3 regions of the Chryseobacterium proteolyticum genome follow, and region 2 is predicted to be linked to each of the others. Evidence: riboswitches for the same ligand, from Rfam matches in the RefSeq annotation. Region 2 holds a riboswitch; each other region holds the start of a gene.
What was found. A riboswitch is a leader RNA that binds a small molecule or an ion and turns the genes downstream of it on or off. The one in region 2 is predicted to bind cobalamin.

Region 1 (6,233 bases), on a different contig from region 2:
ATGATGAAGAAAAAATAATTCAGAACTTATTCAGATTGAAAGAATATAAAAAAGGAGATTTTTTCCTTAAGGAAGGTGAAATCTGCAAATATGTCGGCTTTATTGAAAATGGTCTTGTCCGTTATTACATCAATGATGATGGGGAAGAAAGAACTTATGGCTTCTCAAAAGAAAATGAATTTACCTGTAATTTTGAAAGCTTTGGCCCGCAGACACCATCCAAGCAACTCATTCAGGCTTTAGAAAATACCCGGATCTGGACCATCAGCTATGAAAATCTTCAGAAGCTGTATGAACAGGTAAAAAATGGAGAGCGATTTGGACGGCTATCTATTGAGTATGTTCTTATCAAAACATTAAAAGACAGGAATTCATTTTATACGGATTCTCCAAAATCCCGCTACGAAAAATTTATTAAGGAGCATTTTGATCTGCAACAAAGGATATCTCAATATTATATTGCTTCCTATGTGGGAGTAAAGCCACAATCATTGAGCAGAATCAGAAAAAGAATATCACTTTTATGATTTATTAACCTGGGTGCATCAATTTCTATTAAACGTTGAAGAATTTTGTATCAACAAAATAAAGTTCTTATGAAACGTTTACAACAAAAAACATCATTCTGGCTTAGCCTCATTTCAGGTATTGGTTTACTTTACATTGGAATCCGCTTTTTTATTAATCCTGTTGGTGCTGAAATAGATTATGGTATCCATACTGTTACCAATGGGGATTTTTCTTTTCAGTATATCAAAGGAATCCGTGATTTTTTCTTTGGATTGATCATTATCCTTCTTTTAGGGAAAAAACAGTTCTTCGCATTAGGTGTTATCCTGGTTTTAGGAACTATCATTCCAGCTACAGACTTCTTCGTCGTACTATCACATCCTGGCTCCACAGCCGGTCATTTAGTTTCCCACCTGATCGCCGTTATCATTTGTCTGTCGTGTGGATTTTATTATTTACAAAACCATAAACTAATACTATCATGATTTTATTTAATATCGTTCTGATTTTACATTTCATCGCATTCTTAGTATTTATTATTCAGCTTGCCATATTATTTCCTCAACAGAATAAGGTTCTTCATAAAAAAAACATTCTTATTGGAGTTACCATTTTATTAACAGGAATTCTCCTTGTCGTCCTGAAATACCCTCACATCAATTTGTATAAGATCATCCCAAAATCATTTTTGTTTTTAGGAGTTTCAACTTTTTGCGGAATATACAGTGGGAAAAATGTTCCAACGAAAGTGTTCTATCTTTTATTCGGAATGGCTATCCTTGCAGGCTTGATAGGAGTCATCAAAACGTAGGTATTCTTCGATACAATTTCAATTTTATTTTCAATAAAAAGTTATTACATATCAAAGCCTGAACTTCACGATTGTTCAGGCTTTGAAAAAAAAATCAAATATCTGTTTTAAGGTGTTTGGTAAGTCAGTATTTATTTTATTTTTCTGAAATTATTTATTGAATTTCAGATAATTAAATAACCAAAAGATCCACAAACTCATTAACATTGAGGTTAACCAGCTTATCATACTCCAGAGAATTTTCCAATACAAGTCTTTGCTGCTTTTCCGGGAATATACGGGCGAGATTCACTTTATACTTTTTAATCAGTTCAGGAATTCCTTCATCCCTTCTTCGTTTATGTCCTATAGGATACTCTACTTTTACTTCTTCCAAAACAGTTCCGTCATTTAACTCTACTGTTAATGCATTGGCAATGGAACGTTTTTCAGGATCATGGTAATCAGTGGTAAACTGAACCTCCTCGATACATTCAATTTTATCACGAAGAATATCAATCCTTGCATCTGAAGCAATATTATCTTCATAGTCGGCAGCAGTCAGCCTTCCGAAGATAAGAGGTACCGCTACCATATATTGAATCGCATGATCTCTGTCTGCAGGATTATTCAGGGGACCTTTTTTATCGATAATCCTGATAGCCGCTTCATGCGTACGAATAGTAATTTTTTTTAATATCGTCAGTTGTTTTGCCCATCCCTTTTAATTGATGGTGCAATGTCATAGCTGCTTCCACGGCTGTTTGTGAATGGAATTCAGCAGGGAAAGAGATCTTAAACAATACATTCTCCATTACATAAGAACCGTATTCACGCTGAAATTTGAATTCATTTCCTTTAAATGAAACATCATAGAATCCCCATGTTTTAGCCGTAAGTACCGAAGGATAACCCATTTCGCCGGTTTTGGCAATTAATGCTAAACGGACAGCTCTGGAAGTGGCATCTCCGGCTGCCCATGACTTACGACTTCCTGTGTTAGGAGCATGACGGTATGTTCTTAAAGATTGTCCGTCCACAAAGGCCAATGAGATCGCATTGATCAGCTCATCACGGGTCAATCCAATTAATTTCCCTACAACGGCCGTAGAAGCCAACTTCACTAATAAAACGTGATCTAAACCTACTCTGTTGAATGAATTTTCAAGAGCAATTACACCCTGAATCTCATGCGCCATGATCATGGCTTCCAGCACCTGCTTCATTTTCAAAGGAGCTTTTCCTTCTGCAATATGGGTTCTGGACAACCAGTCAGCGGTTGCTAAAATTCCTCCTAAGTTATCAGAAGGATGTCCCCATTCTGCAGCTAGCCATGTATCATTAAAATCCAGCCAACGAATAATAGCTCCGATATTGAAAGCCGCCTGAACCGGATCCAATTGAAACTGAGTTCCCGGCACTTTTGCTCCATTCGGAACAACAGTTCCTTTTACAATAGGTCCCAATAATTTCGTACAGGCAGGATAAGTTAAAGCTTCCAATCCACATCCAATAGTATCTAAAAGGCAGTATTGGGCCGTTTTCCAGGCCAGGTCGTTTTTAATTTCGAAGTTCAATACGTAATCTGCAATATCTGTTAATACCTGATCTGGTTGTGGTCTTTCATTTGAAATGTGTGATGACATCTTTTTGTTTTAAGTTTAATTAGTTTATATTTTAAATCGATTGTATTATCTGCTTGTGATAGGAACAAATTCTTTATTTTCAGGCCCGGTGTAATTGGCACTTGGACGGATAATTTTGCCATCCTGCCTTTGTTCAATGATGTGGGCACTCCATCCGGTGACTCTTGAAATAACAAATAACGGAGTGAACATAAGGGTTGGCACTCCCATCAGATGATACGAAACCGCTGAGAACCAATCCAGGTTAGGGAACATTTTCTTTTCTTCCCACATTATGGTTTCCAGCCTTTCAGCAATATGATAAAGCAACATATCTCCGGCCTCTTCGGAAAGTTCTTTCGCTACTTTTTTTATCACTACGTTTCGCGGATCCGATATGGTGTACACCGGATGTCCAAATCCAATAATTACTTCTTTGTTACCAATACGCCTTCTGATATCCTCTTCCGCTTCATCCGGGGAATTATAACGACTCTGAATTTCGAAAGCCACTTCATTCGCCCCACCATGTTTAGGACCTCTTAAAGCACCGATAGCTCCCGTTATACAGGAATAAAAATCTGAAGAGGTTCCCGCAATAACACGCGCAGTAAAAGTAGAAGCGTTAAATTCATGCTCTGCATACAGATTAAGAGAGATTTCCATTGCCTTCACCCAGGAATCAGGTGCTTTTTTACCATGCAACAGGTGAAGAAAATGGCCCCCAATAGTATCATCATCAGTTTCTACATCAATCTCTTTTCCGTTATGCGTATAATGATACCAATACAAAAGTCCGGAACTGAATGATGCCAGTAATTTGTCTGCAATATCCCTTGCTCCCGCCACATTATGATCGTCTTTTTCAGGCTGAATACTTCCAATTGCTGAAACCATGGAGCGCATTACATCCATCGGATGGGCAGCTGCAGGAATACTTTTCAGGATATTTCTTACAGAATGTGGTAATCCTCTCAGTGATTTCAATTTGGCTTTATAGTTTTTTAGCTGGGCTCCTGTTGGTAGCTGTCCGTAAATAAGAAGATAGGCTACCTCCTCAAATTCTGCTTTTTCTGCGAGGTCCAAAATGTCATAACCTCTGTAATGGAGATCATTTCCACTTTTTCCTACACTGCAAAGTGCAGTATTACCTGCGGCAACCCCGGAAAGCGCTACACTTTTCTTAGGCTTAAATGTTGGTTCGTTATTCATTGACATTCTTGTTCTGTTTAAATAGGTTATCTAATTTTTGTTCGTAATCATGGTATCCAATGCTTTTGTAAAGCTCTTCCCGGGTCTGCATGGTATCAATTACATGAGCCTGGGTTCCATCTTTCCGGATATGCTCGTAAACATTCAGTGCTGCCTTATTTGCCGCCCGGAAAGCAGAAAGGGGATATAAAATCAAACCGACTCCCGCATCTTTCAGTTCATCAGCAGTATACATTTTAATCATTCCGAATTCTGTAATATTGGCCAGTACAGGAATACCTGTAGCGTCTACAAACTTTTGATAATAGCTTAAATCAGGAACAGCCTCCGCAAAGATGAAATCTGCTCCGGCTTCTTTATAGGCAACAGCCCTTTCCAATGTTTTTTCAAGCCCTTCATTGGCAAAAGCATCAGTACGTGCCCCGATCACAAAATTTTCATCCGTCCGAGCATCAACAGCAGCCTTCAAACGGTCTACCATTTCCTCTTTGCTTACCACTTCTTTACCTGGACGGTGCCCACAACGTTTCGCTCCCACCTGGTCTTCAATATGCAAAGCACCTGCTCCGGCTTTAATTAATGATTTTACAGTTCTTGCTACGTTGAATGCCGAAGGACCAAACCCCGTATCTACATCCACCAATAGAGGTAAATCACATACATTGGTTATTCGTTGAATATCGATCAGAACATCCTCAAGGGTCGTAATTCCCAGATCCGGAATTCCCAACGATCCTGCAGCAACTCCTCCTCCGGAAAGATAAATAGCATTGAATCCTGCCTGTTGCGCCAGCAATGCATGATTGGCATTGATAGCCCCGACAATCTGAAGAGGGTTTTCTTTTTGCATCGTCTCCCGGAAACGTAATCCGGCAGACTCTAGACTTACATTTTTACTCATCTTTAATATTATTGTTCGTTTTGATGTATTTTAACTCACATTCTTCCAACAATTTAAAGAAAGATTATTCTTTAAATGATTAAAATAATTAAACGACCTATAAACCTTAATGAATGGTTGAACAGCCTCATTACATTTTCATGTAATAACAATCCGGTCAAAGATTGCTGCCATCAGCCTGTAATGCTTATAAATCAATATAAAAGGTGCTGATAAAACTTCACAATACTTTGTAAAAGAGAAAATTATGGAAAGGGACTAATACGAGCAAGCTGTAGAAATGATACAGCCCTGAAAAGCAAAACCTGTAAACCATTTCTTAAAAATGATAATGTACACAAAAAGATATCGGGCACTGTTATCACATCGTATCATACCTGACTATAAGCTTCAGATCGCGAAAGCATCGTCAATTCGAAATAGGCAGGTCTCCTGACTTGTAACAATTTTTATCGTCCTTCCCATTCAAAAAAAGAACAGTGAACCCTGATTGATAAAAACCTTTTGAGTGTTACTTACAGTTGCGCGACAGTTCGTGATTCACACACGATTCCCTTTTAATTCACAGCTAAGTGTAACCAATTCCGGTTGATAAAGAAGTATAAATGAACTCCTTGGTGGTAAATATAGGTATTTTATTGAAACACGAAAATAATTATTTACGAACAACAGTTAGGAATTCGTAATTCTTTGAAAATAGGCATTATAAATATATTTTCAATTTTCAAAATCATAATCAAAATGATCTTGATTATGTAAAAGCCACTTGCAAAAAAAATCCGACAAACACGATTATTGAGAAAAGCATATGCTCTCAATATGAAAATATGATTCTGAATTAACAGATAAAAGCCGGAAAAACACTCACAATATCTGTTTCAAATTCTCACCTATATTTTGCAAAGCCAACAGGCTATGGGATGTGATACGTTCTGCAAAAATAATCCTGAAATGGTACCTGAACTGATCGGTAAGACTAAAAATTTCTCCTGGAGTAAATAATATTCTTTGCTGTTCGCAATAAGCGTAAAATTTCTCCATATCCACTCCTTCAGGCAAACTTCCCCAAATGCTGTATCCACCCTGAGGATCTTCAAAATAAGACCCATCCGGAAAATGGCTTTTTAATACCTCTAGCACATCTTTAGCCTGCTTATATAGCTGTTTACGAAATGAACGCAAATGTTTATCATAG
Region 2 (6,233 bases):
TTTTAGAACCCGTCCCCACCCAGTACTGAATATCAGAAAAACTGGTTACAGTAGTTGTTGTTTTCAGCCCATTTTTATGTACTGAATTTTGTTTGATGTCATTTCGGGGCACGCCCTGAACTGTGACCTGTGCATTCGTGAAAAATGCAAAGAATAACAGTAAAGTTAAAAGATAGATCTTTTTCATTTTTAAATAAATTTATTGTTGAATTTTATTTTATGTATAAATCGTATGCTCCTGCTACTTCCGTAGACACTTCTCCCAGCCAGCCTGCTTCCTGATTGATTCCCGTGTGCACTTTTACAAAATCGATCCCCGGAAGCTTTACATATTTCCCGCTCTTATCTACGGCCCAGGAAATATCAATATTGGATGCCTCATCATTATTCGGAGCGTTATCCGCGTATCCAAAGTCATATGATTTACCAATCCAATAAGACCCATTTCCACTCTGATCGTAAAAATTGTTTTGTAATCTAGTTCCTGACAAGCTGTAAGAAGCATCAGAAATCCATAAAGGGAAGTAGCTGTGATCATGGAACCCGTTCTTGGTTTTAAATCCGGTATTTCCCTGATTATCCTGCCATTTAATATATTCGATATCAGTTTGCCATGGCTCACTTCCGGGAACAGGAAGTTTAGTTTCATTGGGTTTGAAATAAGTGATGCTGTAATTCTTTACGGTTGTATTTTTAAAATATTCACTTCCAGCAATTTCGTACCACTCATTATCATCAGGTTTCCCGTTTTTATTTCTGTCATAAGCCACCATAATAATTCCCGGCTCACAAGAACCCGAACGTGGATCGTTAGCATTATTTCCCCAGAAAGCATTTCCAAGAATCTTAAAATCCCGGCCGTTCATATTTGGAATCGTATGATCAAACCCAAAAACAACATAGCCCCCGAATCCTCCTAAACTGATCATTGTGGAATTTGAGCCGATTAAAGATTCCCTGGCTTTTTGCAACATAGTATTGGCAGTATTTCCAGCAAGATATTCAGGAATTTCATTGGTAAACTGTCCTATTGCAGGTCGGAAATCCAGTACACTGGCAATATATTTACTGTAGGAACCCGGCTCCTTATTTACAATAATGGTAGATTGATATGTTTTCACATTTCCATTTTGTTCTATTTTCAGTGTCAGTGGATATGTCTTCGCGTAAGGGCTGATAAAATCGAGTTCGGATCCTTCAGAAATAATGGAATCTTTAATACTCCAGGTGAGTTTGCCAGGAACATTTGCGGGAATATTCAGTACCTTAAAACGATTGATCGTATAAGACTCTTCCAATCCCTTAAATGAAAACTCTTCATCTCTGTCACTTTTACATCCTGATATTCCGGTTAAAAGAAATATAACCAGTACAGCAGGTATTATTTTTAAAATTTTTCTGTCCATATCTAAGATTCAGTTATTTATATAAAAAGGTAAAGTGAGCCGGAATATTCCCTCCTTCCGTTTTCCATTTAAAATGACCACTTTTATTAAAGCAATAGACAAATCCCGTGGATACATAATTCCTCGCATCGGTAATATAAATATCCTCAGTAATGGGATTTACAGCAATTCCATAAGGAGCCTTGATTGCATCTGCATATTCCTGATCGATAATTTTATCAGAAATCACCTGTTCGGTCTTTACATCAATAATTCCAAAAGTTTTAGTGTAAGAATGGGTATTATAATTGAATTCATTTCCATAGTAATAAAGCTTATCATTCACAATGGTCATTTCACTCACTGCGAGATGAAAATCTTTTTTCACAGTTCCGGTTGCTACATCAACGAGGAATAAACTTGATGGTACATTGTAATAATCTCCTCTTGAGCTTACATACAAATCCCCGTAATTATCCTTTTTAAGGCGGTGAAGGTTGATTGCAACATTTATTTTTTTTACTTTCTGTAAATGTATTGAGATCGATCACAGAAACAGTTTTATCATAATTTGGAACCATATACCCTCCTGAATTAGCTACAAAAAGCTGGTTTCCCACAATCTCAATTTCTTCAGGCTGATATCCTACGGTAACTTGTCTTTGAATGGCAAGGGAAGTCGTATCAATCTCCACAACTTTTCCTTTAGGAGAATTAGGATTGATATCAACAGGCCCAGCGTAACTGCTGGCATAGGCTTTTCCATCTTTGAATTTAATGTACCTGCAGTTTTGTAACTGGATTGTTTTGATTCGCTTTGCTGTTTTTGCATCCAGCACTTCGATTTTATTGGACACATTCACCACAACATACAATTTACCTCCGTAAATCTGAATATCATTTCCCACATCGCCTAATTCTTTAACAACATTGGGATTAATTTCTGCATAAATATTTCTTCTGTAGTTTCCTGTTGTATAATCAAAAAAATCAAGAGTGCATTTATTGCTCCCCATATTTCCTTCATTCAAAACATAAAAACCTTTGATTGCAGTATTTTCCGGTTGTGTAAGACCCGTCTCAACTTCTTCTTTCGGAGTGTATTCATCTGTTCTGCATGACAGTAGTGAAAACGCAATGAATAAGAACACGTAATAGCTTATTTTTTTCATAATGTATAGCTTACAATAAGTTTAAAATTTCTTCCTGGCATTGGATAGTTCCTTACCACATCATAGTGCTGATTCAAAGTATTATTGACCTCAAAGCTTACCTTGAACTGGTGAGAATACCAGTTAAACCTTTTCTGAATCGATAAATCGTGCGTATACCAGGGTTTGATGAGATTATATTCAATATTGTTTTGTTGTGCATCATAACGTTTCCCCGTATACATAAAGCTATAATTAAAGCTCCACTCCTTATAATCAGCCATCAAAGTAAAAGTTCCTGAATGCCACGGCACATAAGGAATCTGATCTCCATAATATGACTCTCCTTTTTCAGTAAAATCGCGTGCACTTTGGTAGGTATAGCTCAACAATGGTTTCAATATTACTTTCCCAAGGTCCAGCTCAGCCTGTATATTCACATCTGATCCTATGATCTGAACATCTCCAAGATTCGTCATCATCCATCTGAAAAGATTGGTTGTGGGCACTGCAATGATCTTATTTTCCACTTTGTTATAATACCCGTCTGCCTTGAAGTAAATACTTTTCAGAACCTGATGGTTATAAGTCTTCTGATAAGTAAAACCTACGTCATATTGATTGGTAAATTCAGGTTTAAGAAAAACATTCCCGATCATGGTATAGTACAGGTCATTGAAAGTCGGCATTCTAAAAATCCTTTTATAAAATGCTCTCACAGTTAAATTCTTAAAGGCCAGTGGCTGGTAACTCAAAAATGCAGAGGGTGTCCATTCACTCTTATCCGGCGACTTGGAATTACGTTCAACATTCTCCCGAATAAAAGTGCCTAAAACACTTCCAAGAAATTTAAACCGGTTCCATTGGTAAGTGGTTGCAAAAGCAACCAATGAGGTATAACGCGTGGGAAATGAGAAAAGCTTAAGATCGGAATCCAGATTATTATACTGGAAATCAACATTAGCACTAACATCCCAGTTTGGTGTAATTGAGTAAATATTGGAAGATGATAAATATAATTCTCTCTGGATATATGTATTATCCGTTTTTAAAGCCGTTTCAGCTACATTTACCGTATCCATATACCGGGTATAGTCGTAGGCAAATTTAGCTTTGAGCTGAGTCTCAAATTTTGAAAATATTTTTTTCCTCAGGTGAGCCTGAACAAAATAATTTCTATCAAGTAATTTTTGTCCTTTCGGATCAAAACCATTATTCACAATTGCTGAGGGAATCCCACGATCTGAAATATATCCGTAGCCCCTGACATTCCAGTCTCCATTATTCAGATTTCCCTGCAGGCTGGTCTCAAATCTTTTGGCAGTAATATAAGAATCATATCTTGTTGCAATTGTATCATTGGCTATAGTACCATCAGGGTGTTTTTTCTGGTATTTGTATTTATATTGTCCGTCACTCTGTATAAATTCGGAGCTGAAACTTACGGAAATTTTATCTGAAAGCTTTTGCTCCAATCGAAATGACGGGTTGAAAAGATCGATTGAGCTGTTTTTTATTCTAAGTACAAGATTCGTTTTTTTATTTCCGGAAAAATAAGGAGTCTTGGGTTGGAGATAAATTGAGCCGGAAGATCCAAAATCTTTTGCAGGCTGAAAGATCTCACTTTTCTGTCCGTTGTATAATGAAATTTCTCCGATATCATCCAGCGAAAACTTTCCCAGATCGATAACCCCGTTTTGTGCATTTCCCAATTGAATCCCATCATAGAAAACACCGACATGCTGGCTACCCATGCTTCGGATATTAACCGTTTTCAATCCGCCAATTCCACCGTAATCCTTGATCTGTACTCCCGAAAAATAGCGTAATGCATCGGCTACGGACTGGCTGTTCAACCTTTCCAGCTGTTCTCCTGAAAGAGTTTGAGCGGGAAGAATTTCTTTAAAATCTTTTTTATAATGGTAACCGGAAGGATCCCTTTTTCCTTTATACTATCTCTTGACTGAGAAAAATAAAGCTGGTTAATTAGCACAAGGATTGTGATAATTATTTTTTTAGTTGTAAAAGTAAATTTCGGTTCCATTAGCTCACTGAGAATAATCTTGACACTAATGGATATAAGAAAGCAGCAATAACATTGTACAGCCATAGCTGCACAGAAGCATTGTTGTCCTTAGCTTTATTCCACGAAAGCATCAAACTTTAATCTTCTGGCAGGTCTTCTGACTTACTCCATTTTTGAAATCCTTCCCATTAAAAACAGTGGATATATACATCAAAAATTTTGGTTTAGAGTTTACAGCAGCGGGTCTGTTCCGGATTTACACCGGATTCCCTTTTAAAAGCCTTTTACAGCTCACCAGATTCCGGCAAAGATAGAAAATTCTTCTTAGAAACAATATTATACTTAATAAAATGATTTTCAACAGAATAAAAACAAACATTCCGTTACATGAGTAACGGAATGTTCATTTGATTTTTATATCCCAAAGTTAATAAACACACTGAATCTGGATTTAGCTTCAATGTTTCCACCGGCCAGATTTGAATAGGCAGGAAGCATCAGTTCACTACCCAGGCTCCATTTACTATAGGAAAGTTCAAAGCCTAATTTTCCATATAAAGCACTTCCGGCAGTATCCGGTAAGGCTTCATCAAATTGCTTATTCCTATCATATACTTCTCCCTGTAATCCGGCTTTCCCGGAAAAGATCATTTTTTTGTCCGCATAAAGCTGATAAAATCCGGTAGCTGCATAGTTCCATTGGTTTCCAAACTGATAATACTTCTTATTTTCACCTTTAACAGTATAATCCGTATTAACAATTACCGCAACTTTGTTCTTTTGGTATTTATAATTCACAACCATCTGATAATCCCAGCTTCCTGTTCCCAATTGGAAACTCGGATTCACTCCCGTAATTCCTTTTTCATCAAATCTTCCTAACGGAACTTTTATTCCTAATCCTCCATTTAATTGGTGAGATGCATCTTTAGAATTGATCAGCTGATAAATACCCATTACATTCAGATCCCCTATTCCATTAATTCTGATGTCTCCCTGCATTGTTTTTTTTTCATGAAACTGAAAAGGGAGACTCCCGTAAACACTCAGCTTTTTCGTAATGGGAACTTTTCCCCATAACTGGATGGTATTGAAGTACTGATCCTGGGTGAGATCATTCACAAAAAGGTTTTCTTTGGCTTTATAATGCTGTGCAAAATATTTTATTCCTATAAATTGAGGATTAAGCAAAGACTCAAATCCTGATGATCCATTTCCTGCAGCACAGCCACAAGCATCACAATCATCATCAAAAAATTTGCTGGGGTTAAAACTATTTTCAGGAATATACAAACTGTCTCTTATGGGTTCTGCATAGGCTATTTGGCATAAAAATAAACCCAATACTATTAAAAAAAATGTTTTTCATGTTTGATTAAAATTTATTCTGAGAATTTTGGGTTGGTAACAAAGTCTTTATCAGATAGAGTTTTCAGGAAAGCAATAATGGACTGCTTCTCCGCATTGTTCATCGTGAGTCCGATATGTCCGTTTTGTTTAAGCAGCGGATCAAGGTTAGGATTGTCCTCTACATTATCCGAGTAAAAATTAAGAACAGCATCCAGGGTATAGAATCTCCCGTCATGCATATAAGGTGCTGTATATTCCACATTCCTTAAGCTGGGTACCCGGAATTTCATCCAATCTACCTGATCCAATGTTACCCTATAA
Region 3 (6,233 bases), on a different contig from region 2:
CGATTGCCCACAGAATTCTGGAAAAATGTGATGCTGTATTACGGATAGAAGGAGCATCCAAAGGAGCTGATGAGGATGTAAGAATTGCTCAAGAAAGAGGACTGAAAATTTATTATCATATAGAAGATATTCCCTATGCAGAACAATAAAGTGAAAATCATAAAGACTGAAATCTTATCAGATAACTGGTACACCCTGAAAAAGGTTACCTATGAAAAGATAAAAAACGACGGATCAGTAGAAATCCAAAGCAGAGAAGCTTACGACAGAGGAAACGGTGCCACGATCCTGCTTTACAATAAAAATACAAATACGGTTATTCTGACAAAGCAATTCCGATTACCTACGTTTATTAATGGAAATTCAACAGGAATGCTTATAGAAGCCTGCGCAGGTTTACTGGATGATGACAATCCTGAAGATTGTATCAGAAGAGAAACCGAAGAAGAAACAGGCTACCAGATTTCGCGGGTAGAAAAAGTTTTTGAATCTTATATGTCTCCGGGGTCAGTAACTGAAATTCTTCATTTTTTCATTGCGGAATATTCTAAAGAAATGAAAATAGCAGATGGTGGTGGCCTTGAAGAAGAAGGTGAAGATATTGAAGTGCTGGAGTTATCTTTCGGTGAAGCATTGCAAATGATCGATAACGGGGAGATCAAAGATGCAAAAACAATCATGCTCCTTCAATATCTTCGTGTAAAAAATATTTTGTAGCATCATCTTTGCTGCTAAAAAACTAATATCATAAAAACTGAATTTAAAATAAAATAAGTATTTTTCATTCTTGGTTTCTTAGCCTTAGAATTTCCCGAAAAGGATGTGAGAAGTACACTTAAAATTTAAAAATATGAAACGGAAATTTTCATTGATTATCTTATTATCGTTATCATTAGCTGCCTTTGGTCAAAAAAAAAGAAAGTGTAAGCATTAAGGAAAAAGCACTTACCGAGCAGTTCAAAAATGATTATAAAAAGAAGACTTATAACAAATTTGAAGGAAAGATCGTTGTGAAAGATAATCAGATACAATTTGATGATAAAACCATTTTCTATGATAAATCGGATAAACTAACAAGTTTAATTTTACGGGAAGGACTTATCTATCCGCAACTCCTGACCGATTATCAAATGGAAAAATTCATAGAGGAAAGTACCGACAAAACCCAGAAAAGATTTCTGCGTCTTCAGAAAAATCCCCGTGCCGGTTTCGATGTCAATAATGTAAAATTAAGCAATACCATAGAACTAACGTTCCTCGAATCCAGCCTGAAGGCCAAAAGATTCAGAGTGACCTGCAAGGATAGTAAACTGGGCAATTTAATTCAATATCTTTTTGAACTGACTAATAAAAATGCAGGTAAAGAAACTTCTATGGAAGAGTTTGTTAAAAATTCAACTTTGACCTACCTGCAGCAGCAGAGGCTAGATTAGAAGATCTTTAATTATAGCAGTGTCAGATGATTTTAAAAATTTCAAGCATCAAACAGCTTAATGTAATTTTCTTATTATTTTCAATTTATCAGATAATTGCACTAGTGTCGCTTTTTGGATGCTACCCTTCAGATATATTTTACTGTCAATATTCTATTTATGGTTTGATGATAACATATCCCATTTCAGTTGTTAGCTTTATGATTAGATTTGCTGCTAGGGATTCAGAAATAATAGTCATTATTATTCAATCATTTATTTTTTTGATCTTAGCTTTGATTTACATATTGTTAAAACGTAAAATTCAACAATCCAGTAAGGCAAGATGACATTGCTCTTGAAAATTATTATGAGAAATTCACCATAGATTATAATCAACATAAATGTTAAAAAAAACATCAACATCCCAAATAGTATTTTTTAGTGTTTTTCTAATCATTTTCTTTGTACATAATTTTGTATTACAACCGATGATCAGAGAGACCTACTTATCTTCTGATCTCAAAAATTTTGAAGAAAGCTCCTGGAAATATACAGTGATTGTATTTTTCGCTCTTTTGTCCCTAATGTTTTTCTTAACAATTAAATCAAAAATAAAAGATCTTTCAAACTTACCCATTGCTATTTTTGTTTTAGGACTCAGTTGTTTCGCAGGATTACATCGTCCAATAAATGATCTTTTACTTTACATCAATATGAAAGTTGAGAAAGGAAGAAATTCAAAAGAATATAAAGTTGTTAATCATCAAGATTATAAGACCTTTTGGTTGAATGGTAAAACCTCAATACATGATAATAATGATTTGAATAAAGTAAATACATTCAGGCTGAAAAAAAAATTTAAAACCCATTTTTGAAATGAATACCAATGATACAGTCCTTGTTCCATTGAGAAGGGGTCTGATCAATATTGATTATCTTTATTAATATTTCAAACACAGCATAAAAAATATGCAGTGTTTACATTAAAAACAAAACCATGGAAATTCAAAACATTGATCATATCGTTCTAACGGTAGCTGATATCGAAAAAACCATCTCTTTTTATACAGACATCCTTGGATTTGAAGCGGTCTCATTCGGAGATAACCGGAAAGCGCTTGCTTTTGGAAACCAAAAAATCAACCTGCATCAGAAAGGCAATGAATTTGAGCCAAAGGCACTACATGCTACTCCCGGTTCTGCAGATCTGTGCTTTATTGCCACAACAGATGTACATGATATTTTAAAAGAACTTAAAGAAAAAAAACATCGAAATCATCGAGGGTATTGTTATCAGAACCGGAGCAACAGGCAAAATAAGGTCCGTCTACTTCCGGGATCCTGATCAGAACCTGATTGAAGTGAGTAATTATATTTAAAATCTTCTTGAGCATGTCCCCAGATAAAAACGCCTTGGCTAAAATCCTTAGTAATTTCGAACAGGAAGAATTACCCAACAAAACCTTGCTAACGGAAGAAGGTAAGATGGCGCGTAAATTTTACTATCTCAAAAAAGGAGTTGCCAGAGGTTGGCTTAATAATGACGGTAAGGAAATTACATTTCAGTTTTTGTTTGAAGGAAACTTTATTTCGTCGTGGGAAAGTTTGTTTTATAATTCTCCAAGTATTTATAATATCGAAACGATAGAACCCTGTACTGTATACAGCACTTCTATTGAGGATTTCAGACAAATAATTGAAAATAATCCGGACAGCAAGGAACTTTATTACAGCTATCTACAGGAACGCTTACTTAAATATCAGAAGCTCTTTATTTCCCGTATAAAAGATTCTGCAGAGGAAAGATATAATGAGCTTATAAAGCAATCCCCCGAGATTTTCCGCCGGGTTCCTCAGTATTATATTGCATCTTATCTTGGTATCACTTCTGTATCATTAAGCAGGATCAGAGGAAAAAAAAATCTAATAAGAGATGTACTCTATATAGTAACTCCATGGTTATTCTTCACTTCTGCCATTACAAAAGTACTGTGTGTGCTTCCTATCGAGTCGACGGAACCTAATTTATTAAATACAAAATCCTGGTAGTGTTTCATATCGCGTACCTGAACTTTGAGAAGGAAATCAAAATCGCCCGAAATATTATAGCATTCCGCAACTTCGTCTATCAGTGTAATTTCCTGTACAAAATCATTTCCCACAGACCTGTCGTGGATCTTTAATTTAACCTGACAGAAAACTGTAAAACCACGATTCAGTTTCTCAGCTTCCAGGACAGCCGCATAATGTTTGATATAACCCTCCTGCTCCAACCTTTTAACACGCTCAAAAACAGGAGATGGAGAAAGATTAATTTCCTTTGCCAATTCTTTAACGGTCAATTTTGCATTTTTTTGAAGGATCCTTAACAATTGAAGGTCTTTATCGTCTAGTCTTTCCACAGGATAATATTCTTTTTTCGATTTATATTTTCAAATTTACAGAATAAATAACTTACAAATTCAATTCAAACAAAACAATATCCTTAATTTTTACATTTAAGCCAATTAAACATCTTAAATTAATACCTTTACACCCTATTTTGTTCTTTAACATACTTCATCAAACGGAAAAGGTTTTACTTAAGGTAGATTAATAGGGAATCGTGTGAAAATCACGAGCTGTCGCGCAACTGTAAGTAACACAACAGAGGTTTTTGTCCCTGAATATCCACTGCCACAAGCGGGAAGGATGACAAAAACTGTTACAAGTCAGGAGACCTGCCTGTCCCGAATTGACAATGCTTTCGCGGTCTGAAGCTTTTGGTCATACAGATGATACTTTTGAACGTATTGGATTGGGTTTTAACTCAGAATTTATTTGAGTTTAAACGTAATGTTTTTTATGAAAATTAATTTCAGGTTACCTAACAATCTACTCTTCACTGGGAAAATTACGTCTATATTGTATCTTCTCTATTGCTAAAAACTATTTCCCGATTGCGTTATGAAGCATTATAAGAACTTTTAAAACCAAAATTTAATTAAAAGTTTAAAGAAAATGCAAACACACATCCTTGGCTATCCGCGAATCGGTAGCAACAGAGAACTTAAAAAAGCCTGCGAACTATATTGGGCAGGTAAAACATCGTTACAGGAACTTTTAGAGGCAGGAAAAAAGATCAGAAAGCAAAACTGGGAACTACAACAAGAAGCCGGAATTGATCTGATTCCATCCAATGACTTTTCTTTTTATGATCAGGTATTGGACATGACATTGTCTGTTGGAGCTATTCCTTCCCGTTATCAGGATATTACACCAAATGAGCTAGATCTTTACTTTGCTATGGCCAGAGGTTATCAGAAAGAAGGGCACGATATTACAGCCATGGAAATGACAAAATGGTTTGATACCAATTATCATTATATCGTTCCAGAATTCCAAAAAGATCAGCAATTCAAATTATTCTCCCATAAAATCGTTAATGAGTTTATTGAAGCGAAGGAAGCAGGAATTCATACAAAGCCTGTTATCCTTGGATTGGTAACCTATTTATTATTAGGAAAAGAAAAAGAAGAAGGTTTTGATAAATTGGATTTAGCACAAAATCTGCTTCCGGTTTACGTTGAGATCTTAAAAGAGCTTGAAAACAACGGAGCAGAATGGATTCAGCTGGATGAGCCGTTTTTAGCACTAGACCTTGATCAGAAAGCAAAAGAAGTTTACCAGAACATTTATGCTGAAATTGCCAAACAGTTTCCGAACCTTAAATTTATTGTGACCACCTATTTTGATGGGTTAAAAGATAACCTTTCATTGGCCACTACTCTACCTGTTGATGCACTACACATTGATCTGGTAAGAGCCCCGGAACAATTGGATGAGGTCATCAATGCAATTCCTGAAACATTAATCCTCTCATTAGGAGTCGTAGACGGAAGAAATATCTGGAAAAACGATTTCAATCAGTCTCTGGTTTTCATCAAAAAAGCTATTGCAGCATTAGGTTCTGAAAGAGTTTTCATTGCACCGTCATGTTCATTACTTCATTCTCCTTTCGATCTTGACCTGGAGAAAAATGAAAATATACTATCTCCGGAGATCAAACAATGGATGGCTTTCGCCAGGCAAAAAGTTTATGAAATTGTTACCTTAAAAAAAATTAGCTTCAGAAAACCCGGATTACAATACTTTACAGGAATTAGCTGAAAATAAAAAAGCTATTGAAAACCGAAAAGTTTCAACACTAATTCACAATCAGGATGTGAAAAACCGTGTTACCGTAACTACAGAAAGTGACGCACAGAGAAACAGTCCTTTTAATGTGAGAAAAGAAGCACAGCAGAACGCATTGGAGCTTCCTTTATTTCCAACAACAACAATTGGGTCCTTTCCTCAAACCAAAGAAGTAAGAAGCTGGAGAGCTCAATTCAAGAAAGGAGATCTTACCGCCCAGAAATATGATCAGCTGCTTAAAGAAGAAACACAGAGAACCATCCAATGGCAAGAGGAAATCGGAATTGATGTATTGGTACATGGAGAATTTGAACGCAACGATATGGTCGAGTATTTTGGGGAACAGCTCGCAGGATTTGCATTTACTCAAAACGGATGGGTTCAAAGCTACGGAAGCCGCTGTGTAAAACCACCGGTTATTTATGGAGACGTTCACAGGCCTCAGCCAATGACGGTTTACTGGTCGCAATATGCCCAGTCATTAACTCAAAAATGGGTAAAAGGAATGTTGACCGGCCCTGTAACCATTCTTCAATGGTCATTTGTACGTGATGATCAGCCTCGTTCTACCACCTGTAAGCAGATTGCTTTGGCAATCCGTGATGAAGTAAACGATCTTGAAAAAGCAGGAATCAGAATTAT

Region 1: another riboswitch for cobalamin. It lies ahead of prpB (methylisocitrate lyase); the one in region 2 lies ahead of ACJ5H0_RS14310 (TonB-dependent receptor plug domain-containing protein).
Region 3: another riboswitch for cobalamin. It lies ahead of metE (5-methyltetrahydropteroyltriglutamate--homocysteine S-methyltransferase); the one in region 2 lies ahead of ACJ5H0_RS14310 (TonB-dependent receptor plug domain-containing protein).

Annotation. Positions count from the first base shown of each region.
Region 1 is NZ_JBJLWK010000004.1:148,566-154,798, reverse strand. It holds gene ACJ5H0_RS16485 (Crp/Fnr family transcriptional regulator) at 1-527, shown strand, start outside; gene ACJ5H0_RS16480 (DUF4267 domain-containing protein) at 597-995, shown strand; gene ACJ5H0_RS16475 (hypothetical protein) at 992-1,321, shown strand; partial or broken gene ACJ5H0_RS16470 (bifunctional 2-methylcitrate dehydratase/aconitate hydratase) at 1,494-2,946, opposite strand; gene prpC (bifunctional 2-methylcitrate synthase/citrate synthase) at 2,992-4,137, opposite strand; gene prpB (methylisocitrate lyase) at 4,130-5,038, opposite strand; cobalamin riboswitch at 5,444-5,636, opposite strand; gene ACJ5H0_RS16455 (aminotransferase-like domain-containing protein) at 5,903-6,233, opposite strand, start outside.
Region 2 is NZ_JBJLWK010000003.1:725,832-732,064, reverse strand. It holds gene ACJ5H0_RS14325 (T9SS type A sorting domain-containing protein) at 1-187, opposite strand, end outside; gene ACJ5H0_RS14320 (cell surface protein) at 213-1,406, opposite strand; partial or broken gene ACJ5H0_RS14315 (YncE family protein) at 1,420-2,557, opposite strand; gene ACJ5H0_RS14310 (TonB-dependent receptor plug domain-containing protein) at 2,554-4,392, opposite strand; cobalamin riboswitch at 4,693-4,876, opposite strand; gene ACJ5H0_RS14305 (transporter) at 4,977-5,906, opposite strand; gene ACJ5H0_RS14300 (cytochrome-c peroxidase) at 5,945-6,233, opposite strand, start outside.
Region 3 is NZ_JBJLWK010000001.1:963,054-969,286, forward strand. It holds gene ACJ5H0_RS04470 (DUF4406 domain-containing protein) at 1-149, shown strand, start outside; gene nudK (GDP-mannose pyrophosphatase NudK) at 136-717, shown strand; gene ACJ5H0_RS04480 (hypothetical protein) at 903-1,433, shown strand; gene ACJ5H0_RS04485 (hypothetical protein) at 1,817-2,290, shown strand; gene ACJ5H0_RS04490 (VOC family protein) at 2,413-2,760, shown strand; gene ACJ5H0_RS04495 (Crp/Fnr family transcriptional regulator) at 2,808-3,464, shown strand; gene ACJ5H0_RS04500 (Lrp/AsnC family transcriptional regulator) at 3,356-3,817, opposite strand; cobalamin riboswitch at 3,972-4,157, shown strand; partial or broken gene metE (5-methyltetrahydropteroyltriglutamate--homocysteine S-methyltransferase) at 4,416-6,233, shown strand, end outside.